2 regions of the Cytobacillus kochii genome follow, and region 1 is predicted to be linked to the other one. Evidence: riboswitches for the same ligand, from Rfam matches in the RefSeq annotation. Region 1 holds a riboswitch; the other holds the start of a gene.

Evidence for each region. Region 1 has a riboswitch for FMN ahead of LG276_RS15185 (ECF transporter S component). Riboswitches for the same ligand answer to the same signal wherever they lie in the genome.
Region 2: it holds a riboswitch for FMN, as region 1 does, so the genes downstream of both, ribE (riboflavin synthase) here and LG276_RS15185 (ECF transporter S component) in region 1, are expected to answer to the same signal.

The regions. Positions count from the first base shown of each region.
Region 1 is NZ_CP085254.1:2,968,314-2,985,256, forward strand. Features, by position in the region: gene LG276_RS15170 (ATP-dependent DNA helicase RecQ) at 1-845, opposite strand, end outside; gene LG276_RS15175 (helix-turn-helix domain-containing protein) at 845-1,900, opposite strand; gene LG276_RS15180 (ferredoxin) at 2,213-2,461, shown strand; gene LG276_RS15185 (ECF transporter S component) at 2,760-3,344, opposite strand; FMN riboswitch at 3,503-3,668, opposite strand; gene serA (phosphoglycerate dehydrogenase) at 3,931-5,505, shown strand; gene LG276_RS15195 (histidinol-phosphatase) at 5,655-6,467, opposite strand; gene LG276_RS15200 (peptidoglycan DD-metalloendopeptidase family protein) at 6,673-7,320, opposite strand; gene LG276_RS15205 (hypothetical protein) at 7,617-8,915, opposite strand; gene sigX (RNA polymerase sigma factor SigX) at 8,890-9,441, opposite strand; gene LG276_RS15215 (hypothetical protein) at 9,559-9,708, opposite strand; gene LG276_RS15220 (ATP-binding protein) at 9,866-11,641, opposite strand; gene LG276_RS15225 (response regulator transcription factor) at 11,638-12,354, opposite strand; gene ccsB (c-type cytochrome biogenesis protein CcsB) at 12,477-13,664, opposite strand; gene LG276_RS15235 (cytochrome c biogenesis protein ResB) at 13,667-15,310, opposite strand; gene resA (thiol-disulfide oxidoreductase ResA) at 15,330-15,854, opposite strand; gene rluB (23S rRNA pseudouridine(2605) synthase RluB) at 15,989-16,720, opposite strand.
Region 2 is NZ_CP085254.1:2,729,960-2,746,902, reverse strand. Features, by position in the region: gene LG276_RS14050 (hypothetical protein) at 1-78, shown strand, start outside; gene LG276_RS14045 (TlpA disulfide reductase family protein) at 158-730, shown strand; gene LG276_RS14040 (hypothetical protein) at 805-1,116, shown strand; gene LG276_RS14035 (SDR family NAD(P)-dependent oxidoreductase) at 1,168-1,914, opposite strand; gene LG276_RS14030 (TetR/AcrR family transcriptional regulator) at 2,120-2,740, shown strand; gene LG276_RS14025 (LacI family DNA-binding transcriptional regulator) at 3,022-3,996, shown strand; gene rbsK (ribokinase) at 4,020-4,928, shown strand; gene rbsD (D-ribose pyranase) at 4,903-5,292, shown strand; gene LG276_RS14010 (sugar ABC transporter ATP-binding protein) at 5,292-6,788, shown strand; gene rbsC (ABC transporter permease subunit) at 6,785-7,729, shown strand; gene rbsB (ribose ABC transporter substrate-binding protein RbsB) at 7,769-8,701, shown strand; gene LG276_RS13995 (hypothetical protein) at 8,845-9,405, shown strand; gene LG276_RS13990 (hypothetical protein) at 9,513-9,710, shown strand; gene LG276_RS13985 (hypothetical protein) at 9,800-10,264, shown strand; FMN riboswitch at 11,197-11,339, shown strand; gene ribE (riboflavin synthase) at 11,600-12,241, shown strand; partial or broken gene ribB (3,4-dihydroxy-2-butanone-4-phosphate synthase) at 12,252-12,842, shown strand; gene ribE (6,7-dimethyl-8-ribityllumazine synthase) at 12,884-13,351, shown strand; gene dapF (diaminopimelate epimerase) at 13,480-14,469, shown strand; gene ligD (DNA ligase D) at 14,791-15,996, opposite strand; gene LG276_RS13955 (RNA ligase family protein) at 16,108-16,943, shown strand, end outside.

The DNA of each region.
Region 1 (16,943 bases):
GCACATATCACATCGAGTTGGTTATGAATGTATTGTTGCTGAATAAGTATTCTTTCTTCATGATTCAATCCGCCATGATAGATGCTCACTCTTTTTATGCCATTCTCTTTTAATGATTGTGCGCAAACTTCTGCCGTTTTTTTACTAGAAAAATAAATAATACCTGGACCGTGTAAGGCTCTTATCTTCTTAATTAACACATCTATTTTCTCTTGATAACTTTCTACTTTCTCAACATGTAATGAGATATTTGGTCGGTCAACTGAATATAGAATATCCATACTGTTTTGCATGTTTAAAGATTTTTTAATATCCTGTTTCACCTTATCAGTTGCCGTAGCCGTTAACGCCAATATAGGCGGATGCCCTAACTCTTTCATTACAGAGCCAATAGCTAAATAGTCCGGTCGGAAATCATGTCCCCATTGAGAAATACAATGCGCTTCATCGACAACAAGTAATGTAATATTAAGCTCACTTAATTTCTCCATGAACAATTTTGATTGCAGCATTTCAGGTGAAGTAAAAATAAACTTATACTGGTGCAAGTTTTTAAGTGCATACATTTTTTTTTGATAATTTAAAAAAGAATTAAATGCGATTGCTCGTTTTTCCCCAATCAATAGTAATTGGTCTACCTGATCCTGCATTAAGGAAAGAAGTGGAGAAATAATTAAAGTTGTGCCTGGGAGCATAAATGTTGGAAGTTGATAACATAAAGACTTCCCAGAACCAGTAGGGAGCATGGCTAACGTATGCTTACCGGCCACTACCGCTTTTATTGTTTCTTCTTGTCCATCTCTAAAAGACGTATAACCAAATTTTTCTCTCAGTAATTGTTTCATTATACGCTCACCGCACTTTTTTGTTTAGCTAGTACAAGCCGTATCTGAAAATAGCTTGCTTCGGGAACTAATTGACGGATATATTTTAACTGCTTTATTCCGTTCGTTGAAGTTTTTATAATGTTTCTTTGTACTTCTGGTGGAACATATATATCTATATTAAATGACGAATCAACAATGGCCAATTCCACAATATGATCTTCAATTGTTCCTTGTTTTAATTTTCTTATTTTAATAATATCCTCAATATCGTATCCTTGATTTAAATAGATAGCTGTTTTTCTTGTTGATTGTGTTAGCTGTAACCACTCATTTTTCTCTTCTGTCTCTAATATTTGCTCGAGTAAAGGATAAGAGGTGTTATTTTCTTTTACTTCAGTTAATATCATGTGAATCACATTTATAAAGTGTAACTGATAGGTTAACACTGACATTTGCAACTGTTCGGCTGCCTGCTGTTGTGTTAAGCCAATTCGATTACTTCCTGTTAACCTTAGAATGAGAATAAGGGGGTCAATTTTTTTATTCGTTAAAATATGTTGTAACTCCTTAAACAGTTGTGTTGCCAACTCATGACGATTGATTCTATTCCTTTGAATAAAGTTTTTTAACCAATCAAGATGAGGTTTATTATTTTGAATAGGGAGATACCTCCCGTTATATGCGACTAGGTTAGAAATTACTTGAACCATAAGAGAAAGGCGCTCCCAAAAAAGTTTGTCCATCCGGTTATATGACCAGCCATTGAGATATCTAGGTATGATTGGTTCATCATACTCTTGGAGATACATATCCCCTTTTTCCGTCATTCGATAAGACCCCTCACCAAGACAAGTGACATAATTCTCCTCTAAAAGATCATCTAATATTTGATTAAATTCCTCTCTTGCCAAATGGGGTAACACATGAAAGTATCGCTTCAAGTGAAATAAATGAGCATCTTGTATTGTTTGAGAAGACTTTTTGCCATTAAGCAAATGTAAAATGGCATAAGCAGTTCTCTGATTCTCAATTGATTTTAGACAAAATAAGACCAATTTCTGAATAACGCTCACATTTCTCTCCCCTTTATTCATTGACTAATTAGTTTTTAGAATAGCATTTCCGTGGTGAATTTGCAGACTTTTTCGACATTATTTTAATTTTTTTTGTTGAATTTTATTGTATCATGAAACCGTTATATACGTGATAATATCAGTCAATTTTTCATCATGAACCAGATGAAAAGTCCCACCATAGACTATTCTAGATGGTAGATTTTTATTGAAATGTTTACAAGACAGATTTACAATAGAACATGTGGTAAGTGTTTCGGCAGATATTTTCGTGCTTTAACATGAAAAAGATTTTAAATAGGAGGTTATTCCATGGCGAAGTATACAATTGTTGACAAAGAAACATGTATTGCTTGTGGCGCATGTGGTGCGGCAGCTCCAGACATTTATGATTACGATGATGAGGGCATCGCATTTGTAACACTAGATGATAATGAAGGAATTGTTGAAATTCCTGATGTTCTTATAGAAGATATGATGGATGCATTTGAAGGCTGTCCAACTGACTCAATAAAAGTCGCAGACGATGCCTTTGATGGTGATCCGTTAAAATACGAATAGAACAAAAAGAAATCTAATGGTAAAAGAGAAAACGAGTAAATCCTAATTTAGGGATTTACTCGTTTTTCTATGAGCTACAGGAATCACATACTCGTATACTCATTCGAATAAAGATCGTTTCCCAATCAATTATCCAGTTGGAACTTAAATAGTAGTTATCGAAGAATGCAAGTGAGTTCATTGGTGCTTTTACGAATGATGAAAAATGTTGGATAAGAATGACAATTCTACTTAAGCGGCATAAAATTATATATTAAAAGGCATCTAACTTTTCAAAGTTAGATGCCTCCTTTATAAATTAAGCAATCGTATTTAGTGATCTTTGTTTATTAATCCAATTACTCATCTTAGCAAATACAAGCATAAATACCGATGCCATTAAAATTCCTTTAATAAAGTTAAAAGGTAGAATAAACATGACTGCAGTTGAACGCATTTCTGGTCCTGACATAGCGGGCATATTTAAAAACATTGTATAGGCAGGTAAAAAGACGAAATAATTAAGCAAACTCATGGATACAGCCATTACACTTGTGCCAACGATTAATCCTATTGTCATACCTTTTTTGGATTTCATCTTTGTATAAACATAATAGGTTGGCAAAATAAATAATAAACCTGCTACAAAGTTAGCAATATGACCAACAGGTACGCCAGTAGCACTTCCCGTCATAAAATAATCCAACACATTTTTAAACAATTCGACCAGTATTCCCGCAATCGGACCAAATATTAACGCAGCCACTAAAGCAGGAATATCACTAAAGTCAATCATCAAAAAGTTCGGAAACGGTGGTAATGGAAAGTTTAACAACATAAGAATATACGCGATACTACTCAACATACCGATTGCAACAAAAGCTTTGACATTTAACTTCTTCAATTTTCCTCTCTCCTTTTAGGCTATCTCTCCTATAGAAGAAAGGTTCAGCAAATAAGCGTCTTTGCATAACAAAACCCTCAAGTAAACTTGAGGGAGAATTGAACAAAGACATTCTTAATAAACGTTCTTGTAGTGTATACTTTGAACGTTAGCAGAACCTCCATCTTCTCCCATCCAGACTTTACTGTCGGCTTTGGATTCTCACCAAATCCTGCCCAATACAAACGCTTCGTGCTAATTGCACTCCACTTTTAGGCTCGCGGGCTTAAAGTATAAATACTTATCACCGCCGGTCGGGAATTTCACCCTGCCCCGAAGATAGACCATATTTATTTGACAACTTCATTATACTGAAAAATAATTCATTTGTGAAGCCTAAAATAGTAAATATCTCGAATTAAAAACATTCCTTTCATTATGCACATATGTCTTCAAGAGATAAAATTTTGTTTGCACGAAGATCGTTTTATTTTACTACATTAAAGCGTTTCCATTTTAAACACAAACAATAAATCCAATTGACAGAATAATATTCGTCTTGTAAAATAATCAGATAATTAAGTAACCAACTTAGGAGGGTTCATACATGTATCAAATATTAGTGGCTGATGCCATTAGTGAAGAAGGCTTATACCCTTTACTTAACGACACAAATGCTGAAATTATTCAAAAGAAAACCGACGATCCTGAGGTTGATTTATCAACTATTGAGGCTTTGTTAGTACGGAGTGCCACGAAAGTAACGGATGAATTAATGGCGGAGATGCCAAAGTTAAAAATTATTGCAAGAGCAGGTGTGGGTGTCGATAATATTGATGTTCCAGCAGCAACTAAAAGAGGCATTATCGTTATAAATGCACCAGACGGAAACACAATTTCTACGGCAGAGCATACTTTTGCTATGATGGCCTCCCTTATGAGAAATATTCCTCAAGCACATAGCTCAGTTAAGAATTTGGAATGGAAAAGAAATCAGTATGTAGGTACTGAACTATTCGGTAAAAGTCTTGGTATTGTTGGTATGGGAAGAATCGGGAGTGAAATCGCCAAGCGAGCAAAAGTATTTGGCATGAGTGTGTTAGTATTCGATCCCTTTTTAACCAAAGAACGTGCAGCAAAACTCGGTGTAGAATCTAGTTCATTAGATGAAATACTGCAAAGATCTGATATTATTACGGTTCATACTCCACTTACACCCGAAACAAGAGGGATTATCAATGAAGAGGCATTGAAAAAAACAAAAAAAGGCGTTCGCTTACTCAACTGCGCCCGTGGTGGTATCATTGATGAGCAGGATTTAGCTAAATATGTGGCTAATGGACATGTCGGAGGAGTTGCATTAGACGTATTCGAAACTGAACCACCTGGTGAACACCCACTTTTAAAATATGATAATGTCATTGTAACTCCACATTTAGGTGCGTCAACAAAAGAAGCACAATTAAATGTAGCAACACAAGTCGCCAAAGAAGTTCGGACTTACTTTGAAGGAAATCCAGTATCTAATTCAATTAACTTACCAGCTATCTCCAAAGACATTTATGAAAAAATACAACCTTTTTACCAAATCTCTAAACAAATCGGAAATATTTTAACTCAATGTGTTAAAGAAGGGGTACATGAACTCTCTATTACTTACTCTGGTTCAGTGACAGATTTAGAAACTGCATACTTAACAAAAGCAATGCTGTCCGGTTTCTTCAAAGGTAGAATTGACGTTAACGTGAATGAGGTTAATGCATTACTCACTGCAAAAGAGCGTGGTATCACTGTTGGAGAAAAGATTTCCACCGATGCATTTGGCTATGACAACTGCATTTCGGTCACAGCAAAAGGAGAAGAAAATGCATTTACAGTTAGAGGAACCTTTATTGATCATTATGGGCCAAGAATTGTCTATTTAAACGGGTTTAATATTGACTTCTTACCAGAGGGTAACCTTCTTTATATTCAACATATGGACAGACCTGGTGTTATTGGCCACGTAGGTCAAGTCCTCGGCGATCACCATATTAATATTGCCACAATGCAAGTAGGGCGTAAACAAGCAGGTGGAGAAGCGATTATGGTTCTAGCTTTTGACAAACCACTAAGTGACAAAGAGCTTTCCTTATTGAACAACTTAGATGAGATTGTTTCTATTAATCCTATTATTTTATAATTCTTTTTTGTAGAGAGTGGCCCTCAGTCGACCACTCTTTTTTATATTTTGGATAAAAGTAAAAGTCATTCACAACACAAACAGTTTCCAATTAGAACCTGTTCATTTTATGAATGACTTTTTAAATTGAACACTAGTCATCATTATTCCTAGCCTAAAGGATATTCTTTACGTTCACCTTTTGAAAAAGTCATGATGGATGAATATCCAATTTCCTTTGCTAATGCAAGCGATTGATCAAAGTCTGCACCAACATGCTCGGGAAAATGAGCATCAGATGATAAAACGATTGGTATATTCTTCTCAAAACATTTTCGTAATAATCTTGGATCTGGATAAAGCTCACCCACAGGTTTTCTTAAACCTGCACTACTAATTTCCACGCATGTTTTTGATTGTGCTAAAGCATCAGTTGCTCTTTCGTATTGTTCTAATAGAAACTCTTCATCTTGTGGAACATACTTAAAAATCTTCACTAAGTCAATATGGCCGACAATATCAAATAGATTAGATTGAGCCAAAGTAACTATCTGATCATAATATTTACGATATACATCATAAAGATCGCGTCGTTCCCATTCGTTTTTGTATTCAGCTAAATCTATGCCAAAGTCACCTACCCAATGGACAGAGCCAATCACATAATCAAAATCATATGATTGAATGAATTTTTCCATTTCCTTATGCTTTCCAGGTGTATAATCCATTTCAATGGACATCTTTACATCTATTTCTTTATTCCATGCTTGGTGAAATAATGAAACATAATCCTTCATATCATAATATCGTCTTTCATTCACCCATTTATTTTGCAGAATATCTGCTGTTTGGTAAAAGTGATAAGCATGTTCAGAAATACCAAATGAACCAATATTTTTATTATTAGCCGCGTTTGTAAATTGTTCTAAATAGTCTAATGTAAGTGTACCGTTCTCTAAATGATTATGATAATCCGTTAACATTTTGCCTGCCTCCTCAATTGTATGTAACAATTATACGCCTTAAAAGAGGCATGGACAATGAGATTTAACTATTTTTTTAGAATAATCAATACTTAAATGGCGTCAAACTATTTTGATCGAAAAATAGATACGATTTTTTTTAAAAAAACAACCTTTTATTTATTTTCATATTAAATGTACGTGCCTTGTATGTATTCCTTTCCATTTAGGGAACCTGTAATATTTGATTAGGATATATGTTTTCTGTCCGCAATCCATTCTTATTTACCAATTCTGCTACCGTCACATTATACCTTTCACTAATCGACCATAATGTATCTCCTGTTTTCACTTCATACGTATCCATATGAGGTCCGTTCATTTTTCCTGAAACAAGCATCGTATCCTCATCGTGATTAAATACTAAAAAAGGATCAAGCGCATTCTCCTTAGAAAAGGTCCACTCGTTTGCGTGAACTTCAAAATGCAAATGTACACCTGAGGAATCACCGGTATTGCCCATTTCTCCTATTGTATCGCCTGCTGAAATCACTTCACCTTCCAATACTAAACGCTTTTTCAAATGAGCATAAATGGTTTCTGTATCGTTATGATGCTGTATAAACACAACATTACCATAGGTATCAGAGTAATATGATCTTGTAACTACTCCACTATCCACTGAGTGAACAGGTGTACCTATCTCAGCAGCAATATCAATCCCTTTATGATGTCCTCCTCTAGTTCCATATGTATCTGTGATGACCCCTTCTACTGGCCATACCCAATTTTTTGTTTTTTCTGGCCAAGAGTCTGCTAAAGCATTTTTTTCACTACTGAATATAAAAAAAAGAAAACATATACTTCCGAACATGAACAAACGGCCTACTTTATACTTCAAAACTTTGCCTCCTAAAGCGTTCTATTATATAGACAAATTAATTACTTCTATGATTACGACAAATCCTGCCAAAAAACACATCCATTACTATGTACGAGTTTTTAAAAAATATGTATATAAAAATTAATTTTTCTTTTTTTAATGGCACCTTATTTTAAAATTATAGTTATGAGTATTTTACTTTTTTCAATATTACCTTTGTCAAAAGCGCAAAAAAAGTTGGTAATATTAGACTTTTACAGTCATAATTACCAACTCTTGATTCTTTCTTATGGTAAATCCCTTTTATTAGGTGCTACTGGCACTTGAATTTCTTTTTCTAAATCAAATCGACCAATTTGATCAATTTCGGTATTTTCCAACTTAACCTCATTATATTCAAATTCCTTGGCCGTTAATAGAATCGCTTCAATCGTATATAAAGTTTCCTCATCATTCTTTATATCGGCATCATCTTCAAAAGTAATTAATAATTGTTCATCGGAAACGACTTCCGTTTCAAAGTCTATGTCATTAGGTATAGAAGCTTTCAGGTTATAAGTTTCAATCCCTTTTTTCATTGCTGCAAAAGCATCTGTCACCGAGTTTATTTTTTCTCTAAACGGAACAAGGAAAGGCGTTGTCCATTCTTCGTTAGGATAGTAAAAATAGTAAGCAGATTTATTAGACGTATCAACTTGATCTATTTTTTCTGTAAAGCCTTCATTTCCCATCTCTACCCCTTGTTCACCATCTGTTAATAAATCGATTTTCTCTATATTAAAATCAGCCATCATATCCGTTAATATTTCTTTAATAGCTTCTGATTGACTGCTTGATGAAATATTTGTTGCAGCAGGAAAATCTACTGCTAGCACTTGATTTGATGTATCATAATGAAAGTCCGCATTAAATGGGTTTAGCTCCCCTAACCCCCATTCAGCTTCTTTTAAATCTGACATATGATTTATGAATAATTCCATTTTAGAAAGATCTGCTTCTTTATTTACCATCACACTAATCGGAATAAAATTTTGAACATTATGATCCGGTATAGAATATGTTAAAACTTCCTCTTGATCTTTAATATCTTCCGCATAGACTGCAGTTGGTTCAATTTGCTGTGTCACTGGTTGCTCATTATTATCATTGGCAGTGGTATCTTCTGACTGGTCATTTTGAGCATAAATATCCCCCGTCTGATCTATATCTTCTTGCGGATCTACCTCTTCATCCTTTACTATATCTTCTGTATTTCCTTGCGTATGATTACTCTCATCATTTGTTATCTCATCGTTTTCTTCCTTTTGTTGAGTCGCATTCGATGCCAATTGATTCTCTTGCTCGCTATCATCTATATTACTTCCGGCTGAATCTTGAAAATTAATCATGGTCGGAACGAGAATACATAACAGTAAAACAGCAACTGCAGAGGCTACAGATGGGGTTAACCACCTTTTTCTTTTCTTCTGCTCTTTATATATCATCATTTGTTGATACATATCTTGCTTACTTATGTGGTTGGTGATTTTAGGAAGTTGTTTCAATAGTTCTTCGATGTGATCATCTTTCCAATCTTGTTTTTTCACTATTTAACCCCTCCTTTTCCCACATGTCAGACATGTTTTTCTTCAGAGCCTTTAATGCTCTGTGTTGCGTAGTTTTCACTTTACTTTCCGTCCAGCCTAGAGTTGCTGCCGTCTCAGCAATGGATAATTCTTGAATATATCTCATTATAATAACCGTTCGCTGGTCTACTGAACACTTTTCCATGCACCGATAAATCATTTGGATTTCCTGACTCTGCATAACTACTTCCTCTGGCATAGGGTGCTCATCTTTAATCTGTTGCTTTGACCAATCAAATTTTTCAATTATTTTTTGTTTCCAGCCTTTTTGTTTTCTAAATGAATCAATGGCCACATTCCTTGCAATTGAGAATAACCATGTTTTTTCACTACTCTTGCCTTCGAATTTATCATATGACTTCAAAACTCTTATATATACTTCTTGCATAAGATCTTCTGCCAGCTCTCGATCTCTCACCATATAAAATAAGAATTGAAATACATCCTGATGGTATTTTGTATATAATTCATCGAAAACGGAGTCCAATAACTTCCCCTCCCCGTTCATAAATAATAGTCGTTATTAGAATTAAAAAAGTTACACTCTAACTATAGTATTAATGAAATTAAAATGGAAGGGTTTCTTTAGGAAATCTCTTCTTGCTTATTTCGCTTCTGTTTGCCTTTTAGAATCAAGCTGTTTTCTGACATGAATGGTTTGCCATATACAATCTATTGTCTGAATCATCACATATCTAGCTCTTTTACCCTTGTTAGAGAAAGGATTCAAACGATGGCTTTTTGTTAATCCCATGTGGTATTGACATCATACGTATAAAGGAAAACAAAAAACCGAACATGCACTCTCATTTAGGAGTTTCATGTCCGGTTTTGAATTTCAGTTACTTTTTTTCTTTTTATGATTGGAATGTTCCTTATGAATCAAGAGAATTCGTCAAGAACAGCGCTGATCATTCATGACTTTTCGGAAGAAAGATGGAAAATGTCGTACCATGTCCAATTTTACTCTGAACAGTGATTTGCCCCTTATGGGTATCGACAATATTTTTGGCGATTGCGAGGCCAAGTCCTGTTCCAGATCTTCCTCTTGTTCGTGCTTTATCTGCTTTATAAAACCTTTCAAATACAAATGGTAAATCTTCTTCTGGGATTCCAGATCCAGAGTCAACAACCTCTATCATTAGTCCTTTTTCGTTACTACGCTGAACGACAGTGACTTGTCCACTTTCTGGAGTATGTCTAATAGCATTATCTATCAGATTTGTCAACACTTGCTCCATACGATCAGGATCAAAGCTTGCCCAAACCCCTTTATCTTCCAATGACTCAGCCAATATAATTTTCTTTTCAGCCGCCAGTCTTTGAAACTTTCTGGTGACTTTTAGAATAAATGATTTTACTTCTACAGCTTCACGAATAAGCTGAATATGCCCAGCTTCCATTCTTGCGATATCTAGTAGTTCATTCACAAGTCTACTCATTCTTAACGATTCATCATAAATAACCTTAGCCATTTCTTTCTTTTCATCCTCAGTACCAGCGATGTCATCGACAATTGCTTCACTATATCCTTGCATTAAAGCAATTGGTGTCCGTAATTCATGAGAAACGTTGGCGATAAAATCTTTCCGTAATTTATCAAGTTGCCGTTCCTCTGTCATATCACGGATAACTGCAACTGCACCCCGAATAAAGGTTTCATTATATAAAGGGCTAATAACCATTACCCAAGTTCGCCCTTGAATATTTACTTCACCTATACTCTCACTTTCTGTATTTACAGCTGTTTGGAACAATTCCATTACATAAGCAGGTACACTATCAACGAGACCATCTTCACGTTCATAGGACCAATGACGCAGAAAACGATCCGCTGGTGGATTTGTTATCACAATTTCACCATCTTTACTAAAGGTGAATACACCATCTGCCATACTGCTTAAAATACTAGATAATTGTTCTTTCTCTTGACTTAAAGCATCAATATTATATTTCAACTGCCGGCCCATCCGATTAAAGGTAATCGCTAGATCACCTATTTCATCTTTAGAAAGATAAGGTACTTTTGTATCAAAATTCCCTCGTGATGCTGCTGTGACGGCTTCTTTCATTTTCCTAAGTGGTGCAGTAATCCTCGTTGACAAGAAGAAGGCAAAAATAGTTGTTAAAATAATCGCTACCCCAGCGGCTAATAAAGTAAACTTAGTCGTTGACTCTGTTGTTTCTTGCATAACCTCCAAAGATTGATATATAAATACTGCACCATCATTTTCATTTGATGGCGGAAGTGGGACCCCACTAATCAGTATATCAGGATTATCTATATTTCCTTCTCCACCATCCGTTAAATAAGAAGAAACCTTAGTAACTGATTCATTTTTTGTAAAAACAGCTTTTAAATCTGGATCACCATGTAAATAGGATAGTGGCAACTCAAATGTTTGATTTTCATTGGGAGAATAGTACACTTGATCATCAGCAATAATAATTACTTTTGTCACTTCATCTACTAATTCCCAAGCAATTTCCAGTCCTATTTCACGATCATGTTTTTCCAAGATCAATGCTATTTTATTGGCAGTTGCCTTCAATCCCTTTTCTGTTTGATCAATATGATAATTCTCAAAGAATTGCAGCAACATAACCGTTAAAATAAATAAGACAAAGGAGACCAGTATAAGAAAAGTTGCCCATAGTTTCCCTACAACACTATGCCATAACCTCATTCATTTACAACCTCAAACTTATAACCCACTCCCCAAACAGTAACAATCATTCTAGCAGCTTGCTCTGATACTTTGTTTAATTTTTCTCGCAACCTTTTTACATGTGTGTCTACTGTACGCAAGTCACCAAAGAATTCATAATGCCATACTTCTTTTAATAACTGTTCACGATCAAATACTTTATCTGGTGCTTTAGCCAAAAAGTAAAGCAACTCATATTCTTTAGGAGTCAAGCTTACTTCTTTACCATCCGCTAATACACGGTGGGCATCATTGTCTATTGTTAAATAAGGAAAGACAATGATATCTTTAGCAGTCGTTTCTGGTGGGACATAAGAAGATTTAGACGACCTTCTTAGTAATGCCTTCACTCTTAAAACCACTTCTCTAGGACTAAAAGGCTTGACGATATAATCATCTGTACCTACTTCAAATCCTTGGACGCGATTTACTTCCTCTCCTTTTGCCGTAAGCATAATGATTGGTGTTGTTTTCTTTTCTCTTATTTCTTTACAAACTTCTATCCCATCTTTACCTGGCATCATTAGATCTAAAAGAATGACATCATATTCATTTGTTAGGGCTTTATCTAGTGCCTCGTCACCATCTTCTGCTTCTTCAATAACATAGTCTTCTCTCTCTAAATACATTTTTAATAATCGGCGAATTCTCTCTTCATCATCAACAACTAAAACTTTTACTTCATTATCCATTTATAGCACTCCTTTAGAATGAAGATTATTTTCATAGAAAAAAGCCTTCACTCCACTACATGTGAAGTGAAGGCATAAAATCTAGCACTACCTTAATGCTCAATTCTATTTTAGCAAAATTTTCACGATCCTGCATAGGAATGCAACCCGGCAATAACTAAGTTGACAACAATTAAGTTAAACATGATAATAATAAACCCAATTACACCGAGCCAAGCAGATTTTTTACCATGCCAACCTTTGGATAATCTGAGGTGGAGGTATGCTGCATAGAATAACCAAGTAATTAATGCCCACACTTCTTTAGGGTCCCAGCCCCAAAATCGCGACCAAGCGATCTGTGCCCATATCATGGCAAAAATTAACGCTCCTAATGTAAACACCGGAAAACCAATTAGGACAGACCGGTAACCTACTTCATCGACTAAATCTAAATTTACTCTCTTCGTTAGTGGTTGCAACGCTAGTGTCATTCGTTTTCTAACAAATAACCTAAAGAGCAAATAGATAATTACTCCTGTAAACAATGACCATAAAACAGTATTTAACTTTTTGGCATTAATGATACCAGGAGTCTCCACCAATGGGCTAAATTTATCCGGCGTTAAATGTTCACCTTCATGAGGCCCAACGAGAGCAGGTAAGTGATATTCTAACGTTTCTTCTACATTATTATTATCAATCCAATGAAACTCTGACTTGTAGCCTGTTGCCCCAAATACGGAAGAAATGATAATGAAGCCAAGTGTACAAACAACCCCAAAGAGAACAACTTCTAACCAGATTGCCTCTTTTGTTTTTTTCGTATGATCCACTGCTTTGATTAAATAGATTAAGCCAGCAACAAAGCTAATCGCTAAAATCGCTTGTCCTAACGCTGCTGTTGTTACATGGATATGAAGCCAATTACTTTGAAGAGAAGGGACCAATGGTGTTATGTCTCTTGGGAACATGGCAGCATACCCAATAAGGAGAAGTGCCACTGGTAATGTAAATAACCCAAGGGCAGGAAGCTTATAAACAAAATAAATGACAATAAACGCCCCAACCAAACACATGCCAAAGAATGTTGTAAACTCAAATAAATTACTTACTGGTGCATGTCCAGCTGCTACCCATCTTGTAATAAAATAACCTACTTGACATATAAATCCGGCAATTGCTATCGTAACACCTATTTTTGCCCACTTATTTGGTCCATGATCTTTTTCTCTTGCTTTCTTGTCCTTAATCGAACCGGCAAAAAAAGCTGTGCCTACTAAATAGAGCAAAAAGGCGATAAATAATAAATTTCCACTTAATGCAACCATTATTACTCCTCCTTACCCTTCTTATTTGTTGTTTCATCTGATTGGTCAATCGGTTCTTGAATACCACTACCATCAAATACATGGGTGATCTCTCGCTTAAGTCCGTGCCAGTTTTTATTTGTATGACCCGCAACTAAAACTTGATCTCCTAACCTTCTAATCCATATTCTGCGATGGTTCCAGTATGCACCTTGCACGACACCAATCATGAAGATGAGACCACCTATAGCTAGAATAGGGAGTGTTAAGTCTTTTCTTACGGTCAAAGCACTAACATTTTGCGTGTCTACTCCTTTAAAGGCCATCTTTAAGTCATTATCACCATATGGTTCAATCGTTTGTTGAATAGCAACGAAGCTAACTTCTCCATCAGGATGTTCAGGTGAGAACATTTTAAAGATAAACGCTGGGTTGTTCGGCACGCGTGATTTCGTGACTGGCTCTGAATTTTCATCAAATTCAAAATCAGGGAAATAGCTCATTAGCTCAACACTGTATCCATTTTCAAATGTATATTCATCTTGTGGGTTATGTAAATCAATCGTCATTTGACCAAATTCTTCATTTGTTTCTTTATTCGTTAAAGCAAATGACATTTCGCTTATCTCACCTAATTTATAGCTTTGTTGATAGAGAGCAAACTGTTCAAACTTTAAAGGTTCATTTACCCTTAACTCGTAATCTTCTACCTTTTCTAGTTCTGGCTCTTGTCCTGCAATTGTTTCTCCAGATTCTTTGTAAAGGCTCACATTTGTTTGAAAGTTCTTCGCGACTGTACCATTGTTTTCTATCGCTGTTGTAAACGCTTCATTTTCTTTTTCTTTTTCATAAGTTTCTAGAATAAATTCGTGATTTTCCAGATAATACTCGCCTTTTGTTTCTGGGATAACGACTGTTTCACCTTCACGGATCCATAGCAATTCGTCAACATACATCCCAGGCACAAAACGCAACATGCCTCCAATTAAAAAAATGATTAACCCAATATGGTTTATATAAGGGCCCCATCTTGAAAATCGGTTTTTCTCAGCAAGTATACTCTCATTCTCTTCTCTTATGTTGTAGCGTTTTTCCTTTAATTTCACCTTGATTTTCTCAAATGAATCCTCTTCAATAGAAGCCAAGGTTGTGGCTCTATATAATCTTTGTCGTTTTAAAAACCCTTCATGCCGATCGACTCTTTGTTTTTTCAAGGCACGATATAGAGGTACGACACGGTCAAGACTACATATAACCAGAGATACGCCAATTGAAGCAATGAGTAATAAATACCACCATGAGCTATACAGGTTGTGAAACCCTAACGTATAATACACTTCCCCAGCAAACCCATATTGATCCTCATAATAAACGGATGCATTTTCTGTAGGCGGTATATACATTTCTTGTGGGAAAATGGTACCAATTGCTGAAGCGGCTAATGTAATAATGATTAAAGTTACCCCTACTTTAACAGAAGAAAAGAAGTTCCATATTTTATCGATGATTGTTTTGTTGTACGTTTGTGACCTTCTCGCACTGCCTTCATAACGCATATCAACGAGCTTTTTACTTTTCTCTTCTTCTACTAACACACGACCGCATGATTCACATAGGACTGTACCATGAGGATTTACATGGCCACATTCACACTTTACTTGTTTCATCATAAAAACTCCCCAATAATTACGGTTTGATTTGCGTCATAAAATCTTTTACCATTGGTTCGGTCAAAGTCCCCGTATGATATTTCACGACTTCACCTTCAGGATTAATGAGAAAAGTCGCAGGCAATGGACCGATGCCATATGCTGCCTTTACATCTTCATTTTTATCAATGACTACTGGAAAATTCATGCCATGTCTTTCAATAAACTTGTTCACTGCTAGATTCGATTCACTTATGTTTACTGCGATTGTTTGAACCCCTTGATCTTTAAATTGCTCATATTGATTGTTGATAAATGGCATTTCTTTTTCGCAAGGCTTACACCAAGTACCCCAAAAGTTCAAAAAAACGCCTTGGCCTTTATAGTCAGATAATTGATGTTCTTTTCCATCCATATCGACTAATACAAAATCAGGAGCTTCTTTACCTATTTGTACTTTATGCACATTATCCTTATTAAAGTTTGCATATAGCGTGTAAGCAACGGCTGCAAATAGAATCACTAATATCGCTGTCCTCATAACGAGCCGTCGTTTTTTCATAAAAAATTCCTCCCAAAGTTAAGACACAAATTTTTAGCATTATTTTAACAATTTGGTATTTATTATATCACTAGTATGAAAACAGTCCTTGTAAACGGTGTGAAGGAAATGTGACAACTCTATGACTTTTTCATTTATTTACCTGTACTCTTTTTAGCTAATGCCCTAAATTGCTTTACTTCATGTGCTGTAAGTTCTCTTGCGTCACCTGCTGACAGCCCGTTCAATTGAAGGAATCCATATCTTTCTCGTTTGAGCTTTTGCACTTGATGACCTACAGCCTCAAACATTCTTCTCACTTGACGGTTTCTGCCTTCGTGAATCGTTAATTCGATAATCGCTGTTTGTTTTTGTTTATCACTACTAAGCACTTTTACTCGTGCAGGAGCCGTTTTTCCATCTTCCAAGCGGACACCTCTTTGTAAATGATTTAAACTTTCTTTAGAAGGAATGCCCTTTACTTTCGCTACATATACTTTTTCAATTTCATTTCTTGGATGCATAAGCAAGTTCGCGAATTCACCATCATTCGTCAATAATAATAATCCTGATGTATCATAATCTAATCGACCCACTGGATAAATTCTTTGTTTCACATGTTCAAAGTAATCGGTTACCACTTTTCTACCTTTGTCATCCGCAACACTTGATAATACACCTCTTGGCTTATATAGAAGAAAATAAACCGGCTCTTCACCCTCAACCGGGATACCATCGACTTCGACTTTATCAGAAGGTGTCACTTTCACCCCTAATTCTTTTACAATCTTACCATTAACCTTTACACGGCCATCTACAATTAGTTGCTCCGCTTTTCTCCTAGATGCAACCCCTGCATGGGCTATGACTTTCTGTAATCTTTCCATTATCAGTCACCTCAAAATCTCTATTACTGTCCATATGAATTATGCCATAAGTTCAAGTTTTTTCAAAGAGCGCATTTTTTAACCAAATTGTACATTTTTAAACTAAGTATACAATAGTTATTCCCTTCTTTTTGAATTTGAACAGTTAGTAGGCAATTCTAACATAAAAGAAGCGTTGTAGTAAGCTGTTATCACACTGCACAAAAAAAAGCTGAACAAATGA
Region 2 (16,943 bases), 240 kb from region 1:
AATCAACCTTTGCACGCTGATGAACAATTAATTTTTTATAGTTTATTAATCATGTATGTAAAAAACATTCAACATTGAAGTAAAAGATTCGCTAAAGCTGTCTCAACTATAGTATGATTAAGACAGTTTTGAAAAGTGTTCTAAGTTGAGGTGTTCTATGAGAAAGTTTTTAATCATTGCGGCTTCATTACTTATTATTTTATTAATCGTAGATCGGACCATTCTAAAGGACAAAGGTTTATTGTCACAAGTACAAATTGACCAATATGAGGAAATAGAAAACCCTGAAAATGTAGCTGTTGGCCTGGAAATTGGTCAGAAGGCACCTGAAATCCAGTTGGAAACACTGGATGGTGAGTCATTTCAACTAAGTGACTATGAAGGAAAGAAAATATTACTTAATTTTTGGGCAAGCTGGTGCGGACCTTGTGAAGAAGAAATGCCTTATATGGAAAAAGTTTATAAAGAATATAAAGATGACGGATTTGAAGTCATAGCTGTAAATATGACCAAAACGGAAAGAAACGAAACAAATGCCGCTGATTTCGTGAAAGCGAATGAACTCTCCTTCATCATACCAATGGACCCTGAAGGCGTTGTCTTAGATAACTATGAGGTGATTGCCTACCCAACTAGTTACTTCATTGATTCGGATGGGATTATTCGAAATAAAGTATTAGGTGCGCTAAATGAAGACTTCTTGGAAAAGGAAATTTTACGTTTACCATAGAGGATGTTTTCTAAAACGAATGTGTGGGTATAAATGTATAATAATATTAGATTAAGCAATAAGGATGTGGCAAATTGAGTACATCAACAATACTAAAATGGATAACAGGTGCATGTGAAGCATTTCTTGGCATTCCTTTTCTAGGAGGAATTTTTATCCTCGCAAATGGATGGGTGCCACTCATTGTTATGTTTTTCCTTCATGTAATCACACTTGTACTATCCGTAAGAGCTGGAGAAAACAAGTACGGTAGTATCACAGGTATCATTACTTCTATTATTGGTTGGATTCCGGTAGTCGGAATGATTATGCATATCATTACAGCGTTGTTATTATTTGTAGATGCTGGTCTTAGTTCAAAACAAAATAAAACAAAAGTATATTAAATGAAACGAGCCGATGAAATAAGTCACGGCTCGTTTTTAGATTAGGCTTTATTATATGGCAGTCCAACCGCCGTCAATCACTAACTCTGTACCTGTAACAAATCTTGCCTCATCTGATGCTAAGAAAAGGACACCGTAAGCAACATCTTCAGGGTTGCCGAAATAAGGCAACTGCGTATAAGTTTGATAGAACGGTAAGGCAGATTCCATTGAAGGAGCTGTCATTGGTGTCGAAATAATCCCAGGATGTACAGAATTGACTCGAATATTTTCTTTTCCATATTCTATTGCTGCAGATTTGGATAAGACTCGTAATGCCCCCTTAGCGGCTGTATATGGACTTGTTCCTGCCATGCCAACTATACCGCCGATGGAAGAAATATTGACAATGGAACCGCTGCCATTTTTCTTTAATTCGGGAATGACATATTTCATGCCGATCACACAACCATTTAAGTCGATATCCAAAATTTTATTCCATTCATCCATTGACATATCCTCTAGAGTTTTGGGAGAAGCGACACCAGCATTGTTAATCAGGATATCTAGTTTACCAAATTGTTCAATGGTTTCATTTATAACTGCTTGCCATTGCTCTTCAGACGTCACATTATGGGCAAGGGCAATCGCCTCACCACCTGCTTCTTTTATCTCTGCAACCACTTTATTTAAAGTTTCCATTTGTAAATCAGTCGCTACTACTTTAGCGCCTTCTTTCGCGAATAACTTTGCTTCTGCTGCACCCATCCCGTTAGCTGCTCCGGTAATAATGGCTACTTTTCCTTCTAACCTTTTCATGATATACCCCCATTTGGTAAAAACTTAGACAATATCGTACGATTTTTAATACAACTAGTTGCTTTATCAACAATCCGTTGATAATCTGATTATAACAACTGATGAAAAAATGAAGCAATGAACAAAAAAGTTGAGATCGTTGTATACTCAACAGTTCATACAAATTTGTTTAAAAATAAGAATAATTAATACAAGGAGCAGAAAAATGTCGAAAAAAGAAAAAGTCGATCCCCGTGTAGTAAGAACAAAGCGAATGTTAACTGACGCCCTTATTTCTTTAATAGAAGAACAAGGTTTTGAAAAAGTAACGGTGCAGGCAATTACAAAAAAAGCGATGCTGAACCGCGCTACTTTTTATCTCCATTTTACAGATAAATACGATTTGCTTGAGCAAAGTACAGATGACATGATTGATGAGTTAAAAGAAGCAATGAAGACTTCTTTTGTAGCAAGTAAAGGGACGTATGATACTGAATCATCAAATGAAAGCTTTATTCAATTATTTGCGCAAATTGGCACATATGATTACATATATAGAGTGTTGCTGTCTGAAAGTACAATGCCTCATTTTCGTGATAAACTAACAGCTGTGTTGAGCGAATTTATTGCAGATGGAATGACCGTTATGCAACCAGATGATGACTTATTGACCATACCAAGAGAAATGGCTATACGCTTCTACGCTTCTGCGTTTTTAGGTGTGATTATATGGTGGTTGAAAAATGATTGTCCGTATACCGCTAAATATATGGCTGCGCAACTCATGAAAGTTACCATTCAAGGACCGTATAAACAAGTGGTGATAGAACAGAAATCCTCTCTATAAAAAGGAGGGATAAAATAAAGTTGACAAAATTTTAATAGATGGTAAACTAAATTTGTGTAAACGGTTACAGATGAGTGTGTAACGCGTTACATATCAAATAAAATAGCAATTAATAGATTTTGTTTTTTTCTGAAATATGTAACCCGTTACATGCCTTTCCTAGTCATGAGAGAATAACGCTTCAGATAGTAAGTGAGTGTCTAATATGTAACGGGTTACATACTACCTTTTAATATAAGTTTAATAATAACAGTATTAACAAATGTAAGGTGATGATTCATATAGCCACAATTAAAGAAGTAGCAAAGTATGCAAATGTTTCTGTTGCGACTGTATCGAGAGTGATAAATAAAAAAGGATATGTCCAAAAGGAAACGCAAAAAAAAGTGGAAGAAGCGATCAAAGCACTTAACTACCGACCTAATAATGTAGCGCGTAGCCTATTTAAAAAGCAGTCAAAAATGATTGGGTACATTGTCCCTGATATTACAAACCCATTCTTCCCACAACTTGTCCGCGCTGTGGAAGATGTGACAGTAGCACAAGGGTATACTACTTTTCTATGTAATAGTGATGACAATTTAGAAAAGGAACTGATGTATTTAAATAAAATGGCGGAAAACTATATTGATGGCGTAATCATTGTATCCAATCATATGAATGAAAGCCATCTCGCCAATTTACAGATCCCGGTAGTTGCACTTGACCGTGTGTTCCATGAAAGTATTCCCTCAGTGACGATAGATAATTATCAGGAAGCGAGAAGGGCAGTTATGCATTTAGTTGAAAATGGCTGCGAGAAAATCGCCCATATTAGTGGACCAGAAAACATTATCAATTCCCAACTGAGGAAAAAAGCTTACCAAGATGTCATGATGGCACTAGAAAGACCTGTGTATATAAGTGAAGGTCATTATCAAATGAAAACAGCCCAAGAAGCTACATTTCGTCTCCTGCACGAACAGAAGGACATTGATGCTATTTTCACTGGTAATGATGTGATGGCAGTTGGTGCCCTAAAGGCATGCACAAAGCTCGGGATTAATGTACCGAAAGAACTTCAAATTATTGGTTTTGATGGAATTGAGTGGACGGAAACTGTTTCACCAGAAATTACAACCATCGCTCAACCAATATATGAGATGGGGAAAAAAGCAGCAACCATGCTTTTGAACCGTATCAACGGCAAGGAAGAAGGTCAGGATCATATTGTATTCCCGACCGAACTAAAAATAAGAGAAACAACAACGCATTAAAACAGAAGAAGGAGAGTGATTAGATGATTACAGTAATCGGAAGCATCAATATGGATCTAGTCACGGTAACAAGTATAGACCCGTCAATGGGAGAAACCGTGATGGGAGAATCATTTTTTACTGTGCCAGGTGGTAAAGGAGCAAACCAAGCAGTGGCTGCAGCTAAGCTTGGAGCGAATGTGAAAATGATTGGTAAAGTCGGCGATGACCCTTTTGGTCAAGAGTATATGAATTATTTTAATGACATGCATATCAATACGGAAAGTATCCAAATAGAAAAATCTGTACGTACTGGAACAGCAAGCATAACAGTGTATAACCATGATAATAAAATTATTGTTGTACCTGGTGCCAATCATTTAATGACAAGTGATGTTATAGAAGCATATCGCGATGATATTCTAGCGAGTGAATGGGTGCTTCTGCAATTAGAAATTCCATTGTCTGCCGTAGAAAAAGTACTAGAGATTGCGGCAGAGGGCAATGTGGGTGTCATTTTAAATCCAGCTCCCTTCCATCATATTCCTTCTCATTGGTTTGAGTTAGTAACCTACCTCACACCGAATGAATATGAAGCGAAACAGTTATTCCAAGCATATGCAAATGATACTGAGGCAACGGAACTACTGAAAAAAAAGCTTGTCATTACAAAAGGAAATGAAGGCGCCGCTTTCTTTAAGAACGGGGAACTTATGACCATTCCTGCTGTTAAGGTAAAGGCGGTTGATACGACTGGAGCAGGAGATACTTTTAATGGCGCTTTAGCGGTTGCCCTTGATGATGGCTTAACAATAGAACAGGCAATTACGTTCGCGATAAAGGCTGCAGGTTTATCTGTAACGAAAATGGGTGCACAAGTAGGGATGCCGACAAAAGCCGAAATTGAAAAAATGGAAGTGAATCATCATGAAGAAACAAGGAATGCTGAATAGTGATATAGCAAAAGTCATCAGTGATATGGGACATACAGATACAATTGTTATTGCTGATTGTGGACTACCTATCCCAGATGGTGTAAAAAAAATTGACCTAGCTCTAAAGCTAGGGACACCTTCCTTTTTAGACGTCTTAAATGAGCTTGAAAAAGAACTAATGATAGAGAGTGTCACATTAGCAACTGAAATTAAAACAGATAATGAACCGTTATTTTTAGCAATTAAAGACAAGTTCTCTGATTGTAGCTATGTCTCGCATGAAACATTTAAGAAAAAAACGGAAAAAGCAAAGGCGATTATACGAACTGGAGAAGCTTCCCCTTACGCTAACATCATTTTAACGTCAGGAGTGATATTTTAATGAAGCAATCATCAATAATAGAAATGAAGAATATTCATAAATCCTTCTATTCGGTGGAAGTACTCAAAGGCGTTGATTTTGACTTGAGAGCTGGCGAGATCCATGCGCTTATGGGTGAGAATGGGGCAGGGAAATCGACCTTAATTAAAATCCTTACAGGCATCCATGAAAGCAATCAAGGTGAGATTTATTATAAAGGAAATAAGGCCGTATTTTCTTCACCGAAAGATGCAGAAAAAAATGGCATTGCTGTCATTCATCAAGAGTTAAATATTATTCCTTATTTAACAGTTGCTGAAAATATGTTCTTAGGTAAAGAATTAAGTACTTTCGGTTTATTAAAGACGAGAGAGATGAATGTAAAAGCAGAAAAGTATTTAAAGCGCTTAGGCATTGAAATGGATGTAAAACAGCCTGCTGGAGAACTTTCCGTTGGACAACAACAAATGATTGAAATTGCAAGAGCAATCGCTGCCAATTCTGAAGTTCTTATCATGGATGAACCAACAGCCGCTTTAACAGATAGAGAGATTGATACATTATTTACCGTTATCGATCAATTGCGAAAAGAGAATGTGGCAATCATTTATATCTCTCATCGCATGGAAGAGATTTTTAAAATGTGTGACCGTATTACGGTTTTACGAGATGGTCAATCAATAGGAACGAAATATACCACAGACACCTCATTCGATGAAATCGTGAAAATGATGGTTGGTAGAGAAATTGGTGAGCGTTACCCAACTCGGACGGCCACAATTGGTGATGTTTTTTTCAAAGTCGAGAACTTAAGTATGAAAGATCATTTTTCTAATATATCATTTGATGTTAGAAAAGGTGAGATACTTGGCGTCGCCGGTTTAATGGGAGCTGGTAGAACGGAGATTATGGAAGCGATTTTTGGGTCAAAAAAGAAATCGTCTGGGAAGATATTTTTGAATGGTCAAGAACTACACATTCGTGCACCAAAGCAAGCCATTGCTGCCGGTATCGGTTTCATTACAGAAGACCGTAAAGATGAAGGTCTTATACTTGGATTAAGTGTAAGGGAGAATTTAGCCGTTCCTAATTTAAAAGCGCTTTCGCAAAGTGCCATTATGTCTACTAAAAAGGAAAAAGCTTTCTCCAAAGAAATGATAGACAAGTTAAAAATTAAAACAGCTGGTCCAGAACAAGAAGTTAAGAATTTAAGTGGTGGGAACCAACAAAAAGTGGTCTTTGGAAAATGGCTCGGAATCGATCCAACACTGTTAATTTTGGACGAACCTACACGTGGTGTGGATGTAGGAGCAAAAAAAGAGATATATACGATCATGAATGAAGAAACAATGAAGGGCCATTCCATTATTATGGTCTCATCTGAGTTACCAGAGATACTAGGCATGTCTGATCGTATTATGGTGATTCATGAAGGGAAAGTAGCCGCCATTCTGGAAAAAACAGATGCGACTCAAGAAAAAATTATGGAAGCAGCAACAGGAGGGAACAAAGCATGAACAAAATTAGTAAAGGCATCGGCTCCATACAAAAGCTAGGACCGGTTTTAGGCTTACTGCTCATCATTATTATTTTATCGGTTATGAGTCCAAGCTTTACAACAGCTGACAATATACTGAACGTATTAAGACAAGTTTCAATCAATGCTTTAATTGCGTTTGGAATGACATTTGTTATCTTGACAGGGGGAATCGACTTATCTGTCGGTTCGATTTTAGCGTTATCTTCCGCACTTACTGCAGGTATGTTAGCTAGTGGTATGGATCCGGTAATTGCGGTTCTTCTCGGTTTATTAGCAGGTGCTTTAATGGGACTTGTCAACGGCGTAATTATTGCAAAAGGTAAAGTCGCTCCTTTTATTGCAACATTAGCGACAATGACAATTTTCAGAGGGTTGACACTTGTTTATACAGAAGGTCGACCAATAACTGGTCTATCTGATGCTTTTAGCTTTCAAATGATTGGTAAAGGTTATTTTCTCGGCGTACCATTTCCTGTTGTTACGATGCTGTTAGCTTATTTATTTTTATACTTCTTGCTCAAGAAAACAACTTTTGGTCGCGGTGTTTATGCGATTGGTGGGAATGAAGAAGCCGCTAAGCTCTCTGGTTTAAAAGTGGATCGCTTGAAAATGGGTGTTTATGCAATTTCAGGATTATTTGCTGCTGTTGCCGGAATTACGTTAACTTCTCGTCTTGACTCTGCACAGCCAACAGCTGGTACAAGCTACGAATTAGATGCCATTGCGGCAGTTGTACTTGGTGGGACAAGTCTTTCAGGCGGACGTGGATGGATCTTTGGTACATTAATTGGTGCTTTGATTATTGGTGTACTTAATAATGGTTTGAATTTATTAAATGTATCATCTTTCTACCAACAAGTGGTGAAGGGCGGCGTCATTCTATTAGCTGTACTAATTGATAGAAAGAAAGCTGCTTAACATATATGATTTGCAAACCTATGAAGGAGGAATACTCAAATGAAAAAAATATGGAAGCTTCTTACTTTGGTTTTAGTAGTCGCTTTATTAGGTGCATGTTCATTAAATAATGGGGCTGATGATAATGAAGCAACTGATAATGATGAAAAAGCATCAGGAGAAAAAACAATTGGTCTATCGATTTCTACATTAAATAATCCTTTCTTTGTTACATTACGTGATAGTGCAGAGGCGAAGGCAAAAGAGCTTGGTTATGCGATTAAAACAGTAGATGCACAAGACGACCCAGCAACACAAGTAAGTGATATTGAGGATTTAATTCAACAAGGTGTTGACTTATTAATTATTAATCCAGCTGATTCAGCAGCGGTTGCTTCTGCCATTACATCAGCTAATAATGCAGATATCCCTGTTATTACTGTTGATAGAAGTGCTGAAGGTGGGGAAGTTGTCGCTCACGTAGCTTCTGATAATGCAGAAGGCGGTAAAATGGCAGGAGAATTCATCATCGAAAAACTTGGTGATGAAGGAAAAGTGGTAGAACTTGAAGGAATCCCTGGTTCATCGGCAGCACGTGAAAGAGGTGCAGGTTTTAACGAAGCAATTGAAGCTTCTGACAATGTGGAAGTGGCTACAAAACAATCGGCGAATTTTGATCGTGCTGAAGGTTTAACAGTAATGGAGAACATCATCCAAAGAAATAATGATTTCCAAGCAGTATTTGCTCATAATGATGAAATGGCACTTGGTGCTTATCAAGCACTAACGGCTGCTGGTCTAAAAGATGTCATTGTTGTCGGGTTCGACGCAACAGATGATGCCATCGCTGCAGTTGAAGGTGGCGATATGGCAGCAACAGTCGCTCAAAAACCAGACAGAATGGGCGAGCAAGCTGTAGAAACAGCCAAAAAAGTACTCGATGGTGAAACGGTGGAAGAATTTATTCCTGTTGAGTTAGAGTTAATTAAATAAGGAAAATGATTGAATGAAGCACGTGTCGATTCTGCTTAAAGGTAGAATGAGCACGTGCTTTTTTATTTTCTAAGTGAACGCAGGTTATGGAAAGAAGTGTGAGAAAAATATATAAGCGGTTAGTAAGAAATGAGTGTATAATTATGGTAATCATTATATTTTGTGAAGAAGCGAGTGGTAGAATGATCCCTGCAAATACTTTCGGTGTTGATATGACGAACGCCGCAACGCCTTATTTTCAAGTAGTGAAAGACAATCGAATTCGGTTCGGTTTAGAGACATTCAGGCAACATCCAGGTTTAGCGAAAAGCTTATTTCATCATCTATTTCCTATAGAGGAAAAGTTAGATATGACGTTTATTTCTGGTTATCAAGATATTGATAGCACAAGGGTAAGGAGAGAAAAGTTAAACTTACGGCGGTTTTTTAAAATAAATAATTGGTCTAATGAAGTAGTTTGGCAAGAAGAGATGAGCAGTTATTTTGTCTTTTCAACAGTAAAGAACGTGAAATCATCTGCGTTTTTTCGCTATACCCTTAAAATGATTGATGGTCACACGTCACTCTATATTTGTTTTGTGCATCGCGATTGTTTATTTTATATTAGTTCTGATGTACTGGATATTGTTGCAAATGCGCATACGATAAGGAGATTAAAAGATCTATTCCCTGAAATGTATGATACTTTCTACGAAGATGAGTAATCTTCTGTAAGACGGATTAGCAAATAGTGTTACCGTCATTAAGAAATTACCGAAAAAACGGTTATATGTAATTAGATGTCCAACAATTAAAGGATAGGAGAAAAATGATGAACATAAACAGGAAAGATTTACTTAATGCTGCTTGGATTATTGGAATTTGCTTTATACTGGGATCGTGTACTATTGCTGGTGCGATTGAGAGTCTACTAGATAATAGTTTAGGGAATGATGGTCATTATGAACAACAAAGATTCAATGACAATTTTGAAAGGTATATTGAGATACTTGAAAACAAAGGAGAATAAAAGGTCAAAAAGAAGATGTTTGACTGAAATATCGCCGGTAGATTGTGTGCTTTCCACAGGTAAAAGAAAAAAGTAAAAGGGGTGATAAGATGTCTAGCGATCTAAATAGAATAAATACTTTGTTTGCCGAAAAAGCAGAATACTGGGATTTAGATGATTTACAGATTGATTATATAAATGAAACCATAACATTAAAATTACTTAGTTGTCATAAACAACAGATTAAGAGAACTTACATCTTCATAAAGGAAGTGATGTCGTTCTTTGTTTATCAAGAGGCTAATGTAGGAACAATACGCTTAAATGACCGTAATTTTACTGATGCGAATTTATTAACCGAAATTAGTTATCACAAGAATGGATTTGGTCATATAAAAATTGAAAGCTTAGAATCAGATTTGAAAGAAATCGAGAAATTACATGCTAAAACTAATTTTTATTTTCAAGTAAATAATAAGGACTCTTTTTTTATTGAAGCCAATAGTGTGCAAATCAATGATGAACGGTTTGTAAACCTTCTTGCAGATAGTAGAACACTGAAATATTGTGAATGAAGCAAACTTTATGGAGTGTGATGAATTTACAATAGAAAGAATTGGAGCTATTTTCAGATAAAAATACTGTCAGCAATATTAATAGCGCTATTAGCTTTATGCATAATGTTAATATTGTTAAAACGGTAAGATGAAAAAGCGTTTCTTTCGTTCTAGTTTTATTTCCTCATCAAATTCCTTATTTTCGTATGTCCATTTAATTTGTAAAGAGTAATTCGCATCCAACGGGGCGCCTTCGATACTGACAAATTCAATAACATCTCCCTGAGGAAAATCACTTAGCTTATCGAATAAAGTGACCGCTTCCTTTCAGGTTTAATCCCTCCTAACCAAATGGCCTCTCCTTTCCACATCCCTTTTAGGGTTAGGAAAATGATAAGGTCTATATTCCGCTATCTAAGTTCCATTCAAAGCTCTTTCCTTTTTTTACAACTGGTTGCTTATAAGAATAAATCACCCAAGACACTAAGAATTAAAGGAAAGATGAAAATAATAATTAATTTTCTATTTAGATGGACCTCCTTTTATAGTTGGATTTTGTGATTGTTTGTTATCTGTATGTCTTGATGAATAGTTATTTACAAAAGGGTACCTTCTATTATGTGTAATTTAATGGAATAATGTATTTAACTGTATATTATATTAAGTATAGTTGAATAGACATCTATAAGGTGTAAAGAAAAAAATTAAGGTAGGGTTTTGAAATATAATATTAGATATTTAACTAATATCCTTTTTCTGGCTCGTATGTTAGGGAGATGGTTTATTTTAGTTTTCTTTATGTATAATCTCCTATTTAACATTCTTTCTATTGATTAATTACTTATTTACATTTATCCTATATTTAGATACTTTAATAAGAGCAGGAGAATCTTTATTTATTTAAAAGTAATAGATACTGTTTGTTCTTTATAGTATCAACAATTTAATAGAATATCCTTCGGGGCAGGGTGAAATTCCCAACCGGCGGTGATGAGGGTGACCTCTTAGTCCGTGACCCGGGCTCAGGAATGAGAACGGTGGATTTGGTGCAATTCCAAAGCCGACAGTATAGTCTGGATGGGAGAAGGATGCGTGTGTGTAAAAACGTTCAAAAACAGGTGATTTTGACGTTTATTTGGCCATGATTACTTTTCCCGTATACGTATTCGTATACGGGTTTATTTATTCATGAGTATTTTAAAAAGGGTGGTGATGATATGGGATAACGATAAGTGTGAGTCCAACTCTTTTTGTAATTTTCAACAAACTCTCCCGATACCGCGTATTTGCCCCGAGCGGAAAATTCCAACTTTTACTTAAACGAATAAATCTTATGCAGAGAGGTTGATCATTCTGTTTACAGGTATTATCGAAGAAATTGGTACTGTACAAAGAACGATTCATCGTGGATCTACTATCCAATTAGTGTTAAATGCTACAAAGATTATGGATGATATCCATATCGGTGATAGCATCGCTGTAAACGGTGTTTGTTTAACAGTGACCGAATTCCAACAAAGAAGTTTTACAGCAGATGTGATGCCAGAAACTTTTCATGCAACATCGCTTTCCTTTTTAAAAGTAGGAAGCAATGTGAATTTAGAAAGGGCGATGTTAGCAGGTGGAAGATTTGGCGGCCATTATGTAAGTGGTCATGTGGATGAATCGAGAAAAATTCTTAAAAAACAAAGACAAGAAAATGCGATTTATCTTTCAATTTCACTATCCGAGCAGTATCAGCATTTAATTCTACCTAAAGGATCTGTTGCTATTGATGGCACTTCATTAACAGTGATGGAGGTAGGGGATGGTTATTTTACGATTGCGTTAATTCCTCATACAGCTGAAGAAACGGTGATTAGTGAAAAAAAGCCAAATGATATTGTCAATATTGAATATGATTTATTTGCTAAATATGTATTTGCCTTTTCAGACACATCGAAACGTGAAAGAAATTTTGAACAGTTATTAGAAAATAATGGATTCTTAAGTTAGGAGGGAATATATGAGTCACTCAATTGAAGAAGCGATTGCTGACTTGAAAATGGGAAAAGTGATTATCGTTTGTGATGATGAGAATCGTGAGAATGAGGGCGATTTTATCGCTGTTGCCGAGTATGCTTCAGCTGAAACAATCAATTTTATGGCGACAGTGGGAAGAGGGCTCATTTGCGTGCCGATTGAGCAGTCAATCGCCAAAAAATTAGACTTGCATCCGATGGTAACTAATAATACAGACAGCCATCAAACTGCTTTTACAGTAAGTATTGATTATAAAGAGACAACGACTGGTATAAGCGCATTTGAACGGTTTTTAACCGTAGAAAAAATGTTAGACGACAAAACACAAGCATCAGATTTTAATCGTCCAGGTCATATTTTCCCCCTTATAGCGAAGGATGGTGGCGTCCTAGAGCGTTCAGGCCATACGGAAGCGGCGGTAGATTTAGCGAAATTGGCTGAGGCAAGTCCGGTCGGGATTATATGCGAGATTATGAAAGAAAATGGTGAAATGGCTAGAGTAGCAGAGTTAGAGAAAGTAGCAGAAAAATATGATTTGAAGATGATTACGATTGAACAATTAATATCTTATAAGCAATCACAATTATTATTAAACTAATATAGGAGTGAAGTAGAATGAATACAATACTAGAAGGACATTTAATTGGAACGGGAATGAAAGTAGCCGTTGTTGTATCACGGTTCAATGAGTTTATTACAAAAAAATTATTAGATGGTGCATTAGATAGCTTCAAGCGTCACGATGTGGCTGAAGAGGATATTACGGTAGCGTGGGTACCAGGTGCATTTGAAATTCCCTTAGCGGCGAAAAAACTTGCGGAAAGTGGCAAATACGATGCGGTTGTTGCCCTTGGAACAGTCATTAGAGGGGCAACACCACATTTTGATTATGTGAATGCAGAGGTAGCCAAAGGAGTGGCAGCGACTTCATTACAAACGGGCATTCCAGTAATTTTTGGTGTGTTAACAACTGATTCTATTGAACAAGCGGTTGAGAGAGCGGGTACAAAAGCAGGCAACAAAGGCTGGGATGCAGCTGTTAATGCGATTGAAATGAGTAATTTTAATAAACATTTTCGTTAAAAATTAATTTTCTTTGCTCCCTCTTTCTTTTTCTCGTTATAATAATATTACGTTTATATTCACATGAACAATGGTAAAAACATGTATAGAAGATAAATGAAGAGCCTAAAAGAGAAAGAGGGTTTATGATGAAATTAGAATTAATTAAATGTCACGGTTCGGGAAATGACTTTTTTATTATTGATGAAATGGAGCAGTCCTTTGGCTGGAGTGATGAAGAACGAGCGAATTTAACGATTAGTCTTTGTAATCGTGGCAGTGAGCTCGGTGCGGATGGGATTTTATTTATATTAGCCAGTGAAGTTGCTGATGCAAAAATGCGCGTATTTAATGCAGATGGTTCAGAAGCTTCCATGTGTGGTAACGGTCTTCGTTGTGTCGCGAGGTATGTTTGTGAGAAATTGAAAATCAAAGAGGCGACAATTGATACGATGAAAGTAACCCTTCATGTTAGTAAAGAAAGCGATATTTATAAAGATATCCCTACTTACAAGGTAGAAATTTCACCAGTATCATTTGATGTTGCTACTTTACCACTTCACATCAATCAGCACCAATTAGTCAATGAAAAGATAGAAGACCTTTCAGAAGATATCGCTTTTACTGCTCTTTCTGTACCTAATCCCCATCTTGTTGCTATTGTCGAAAAAGAACAGATGCAATCAGATATTCAAGAAGAAATAAGTTTGTATGTCAACGGAGAAAATGATTACTTTCCTGATGGTGTAAATGTGAGTTTCGTCAAACCTCTTCCAGAAGGTGGGATTTTTGTTCGTACGTATGAAAGAGGTGTGGGCTTTACGAATGCATGTGGGACAGCGATGTCGGCTTCAAGTTTAGTCACATGTCTGCAAAGGATCAATACCTATGAGCAGCCGATTGAAGTTTATAACAACGGTGGTAAGGTCCGTTGCGTTGTTCATAAGCAAAATGATACCTTTACAATCGACCTTATTGGTAATGCTAGCTTTGTCTATCAATGTACAATTGAAGTAGATATAAATCATCCAGGGACATTTACCGTCGATAATAGCGAAGAATATATTGAAGAAATGATGCAATATGCGAAGTTGCAACAAGAGGCTTCTGCTTTTTTAACTAAGCAATTAAATGCTTAAGAAATGTTTAAGAAAGAAAATGGGTTTTGGACCGAAACGACACTATGAGTAAATAGTGTTGGTTCGGTTTTTTGTTTTTTTCATCTGAATAACGCGTAGAAATGGCATTAGCAGGTCGTTTCATAGTGTTTTCGCTCCTTGATGTCGTGCAAACTGAATGAGCAAAACGTTCAAATCAGTTTACTTTTTGAGTGATATGCAAACGGAGAAGGCAATCGTTTAAATGCGTTTTGGCTTTGGATAACGTGCATATCACATTTGCTTAGCTTTCACTTCCGTCACAAAAAAATCGCATAGGCTAAAGTTTCGTTTGTGTATAGTCTATTCTTTTAATGAATCTATAATTTTTGCGATCGTGTCATTTTTGGTTTCGAAAAAGGTTGCCATTGGACAGCAATCAGTTAAACGATACTTGCGGATGTTGTCTAGTGAAAAATTCTCTCGCTGCAGTTGTTTATTTACTTCATCCCAATAGAGTGGGGCTGCTACTATCGCGCCTTCTCTGCCTCTAGGAGAGTATGGAGCAATCATCGTTTTTCCTTCTGCATGTTGTATATAATCGATATATAACTTTTTCCCGCGATTCTTTTTCATTCTTTCTGTCGTAAATAAATCTGGGTTTTTCTCAACTAAATAGGATGCTATGAACGAAGTAAACAGTCGGGTATCTTCATAAGAAAAATGATGATGCATAATTGGGATATGTACTTGTATACCCTTACCTCCAGTTAATTTTGGGAAGCAGATAATATTTAATTCTTCGAAAATCTTACTTAGTTTCTGTGCAGCATCAACAGCTAGTAGAAAGTGTGTTTCATCTGGTGGGTCAAGGTCGAACACAATATCTACCGGATGGTCGCTGCCAATTGTTTCAAAAGGGGTATGATACTCTAGTGCTAATTGATTACCTAGCCAAACAAGGGTAGATAAATCATTACAAAGGATATAGTCGATTTCGTCTTTTGTAAAAGAATTCACAAATGACGGTGCATAATCAGGTTTATTCTTCTGATAGAAAAATTCTTTCCCGATATAGCCATGTGGATAGCGAATGGTTGTTAACAATCTATTCTTCACAAACGGTAACAACCGTGGAGCGACGGAAACAAGATAAGCAATGAGCTGCTCTTTATTGATCTTTGGGTTGTCCCATAACGGTTTTTCTGGGTGGGTCACTTCTATAGAAGAATCGATATTTGCATTTTCTATCAATAATCTCTCCCAAGTACATGTTTCCCATTGCTCATTCGGTAAGAATTGCATAAATTGAGGGAGGCTCAAGGTATCCTCAATTATGTCGCGAAAGCAAAGTTGAATACAAATGCTTGGGGAGATGCTGTATTTTACTTGATTTACTTTTTTTCCATTCTTTTGAATCAAGCTGACTAAAATAGCCAATTCTTGTTCATTTAGACCTTCGGAAAATTCGCCCATTGCCTTTACTTTATTTTGATATACGATACTATATTCAAACTGATTAGTTGTAATATTCCAGCCAGTAATAAAGAAACGACCTTTTTTCCTCATATGACCTTCAACCATCCTTTTTCTACATTTTGGTTTACATTCATAAAACCTATTACACATGGTCATAGTATGGTTAGATTGAAAAAAGACATACAAGTGAGGATCGATCCAATGAAGCCAATTATTCCTTTTGAACCAAAAATGACAAATGAAATTCCAAATGGCGATCAATGGATAGCGCAAGTAAAGTGGGATGGTACAAGGATATTGACTTATTATGAAAAAGAGAATTTAAGGATTTTTAATCGAAAAGGAAATGAGCGCACCATCCAATATCCGGAATTACATCAATTACCCTCATTAATTAAGGGGAATTCCTTCATTTTAGATGGAGAGGTAATCGCTTTTCAAGACGGTGTTCCCTCTTTTTATGATGTGATGAGAAGAGATCGGAGGAAGAATACGGTAACAATCAATCATTTACAGACAGAAATTCCTATTACTTATATGATATTTGACCTCTTATATTTTAACGGTAAATGGCTGATTGAAACCCCGTTATATAGACGCCAGGAGATGTTAATGGAAATCATCCAGCCAACAAATGAGATTCAAATCGTCCAAAGTTTTAGAGACTGTCAATCATTATATGATGCTGTCATAGAGCAAGGATTAGAGGGCATTGTTTGTAAGGATTTATATAGTGCTTATCTATTAGGAGGAAAAGATGAACGCTGGTTAAAAAAGAAAAAAGAACAGGACCTTATTGCTGTTGTTGGAGGGGTAACTTATAATGGAGCACTTATTCGTTCAATTGATTTAGGTATATATAATGAAAAGGGTGAGCTGATTTATATCGGTAGTGCAGGCTCGAGCAAGCTTACTTTAAAGGATTGGCGTGAAGTGACTGAAGTGACTAACCAAATTCTTCAGGGAGAAAGTCCGTTTCATAATTATAGCGGATTATTGAAAAATCATGAGTGGCTATCTCCGATTTTAAAAGTGAA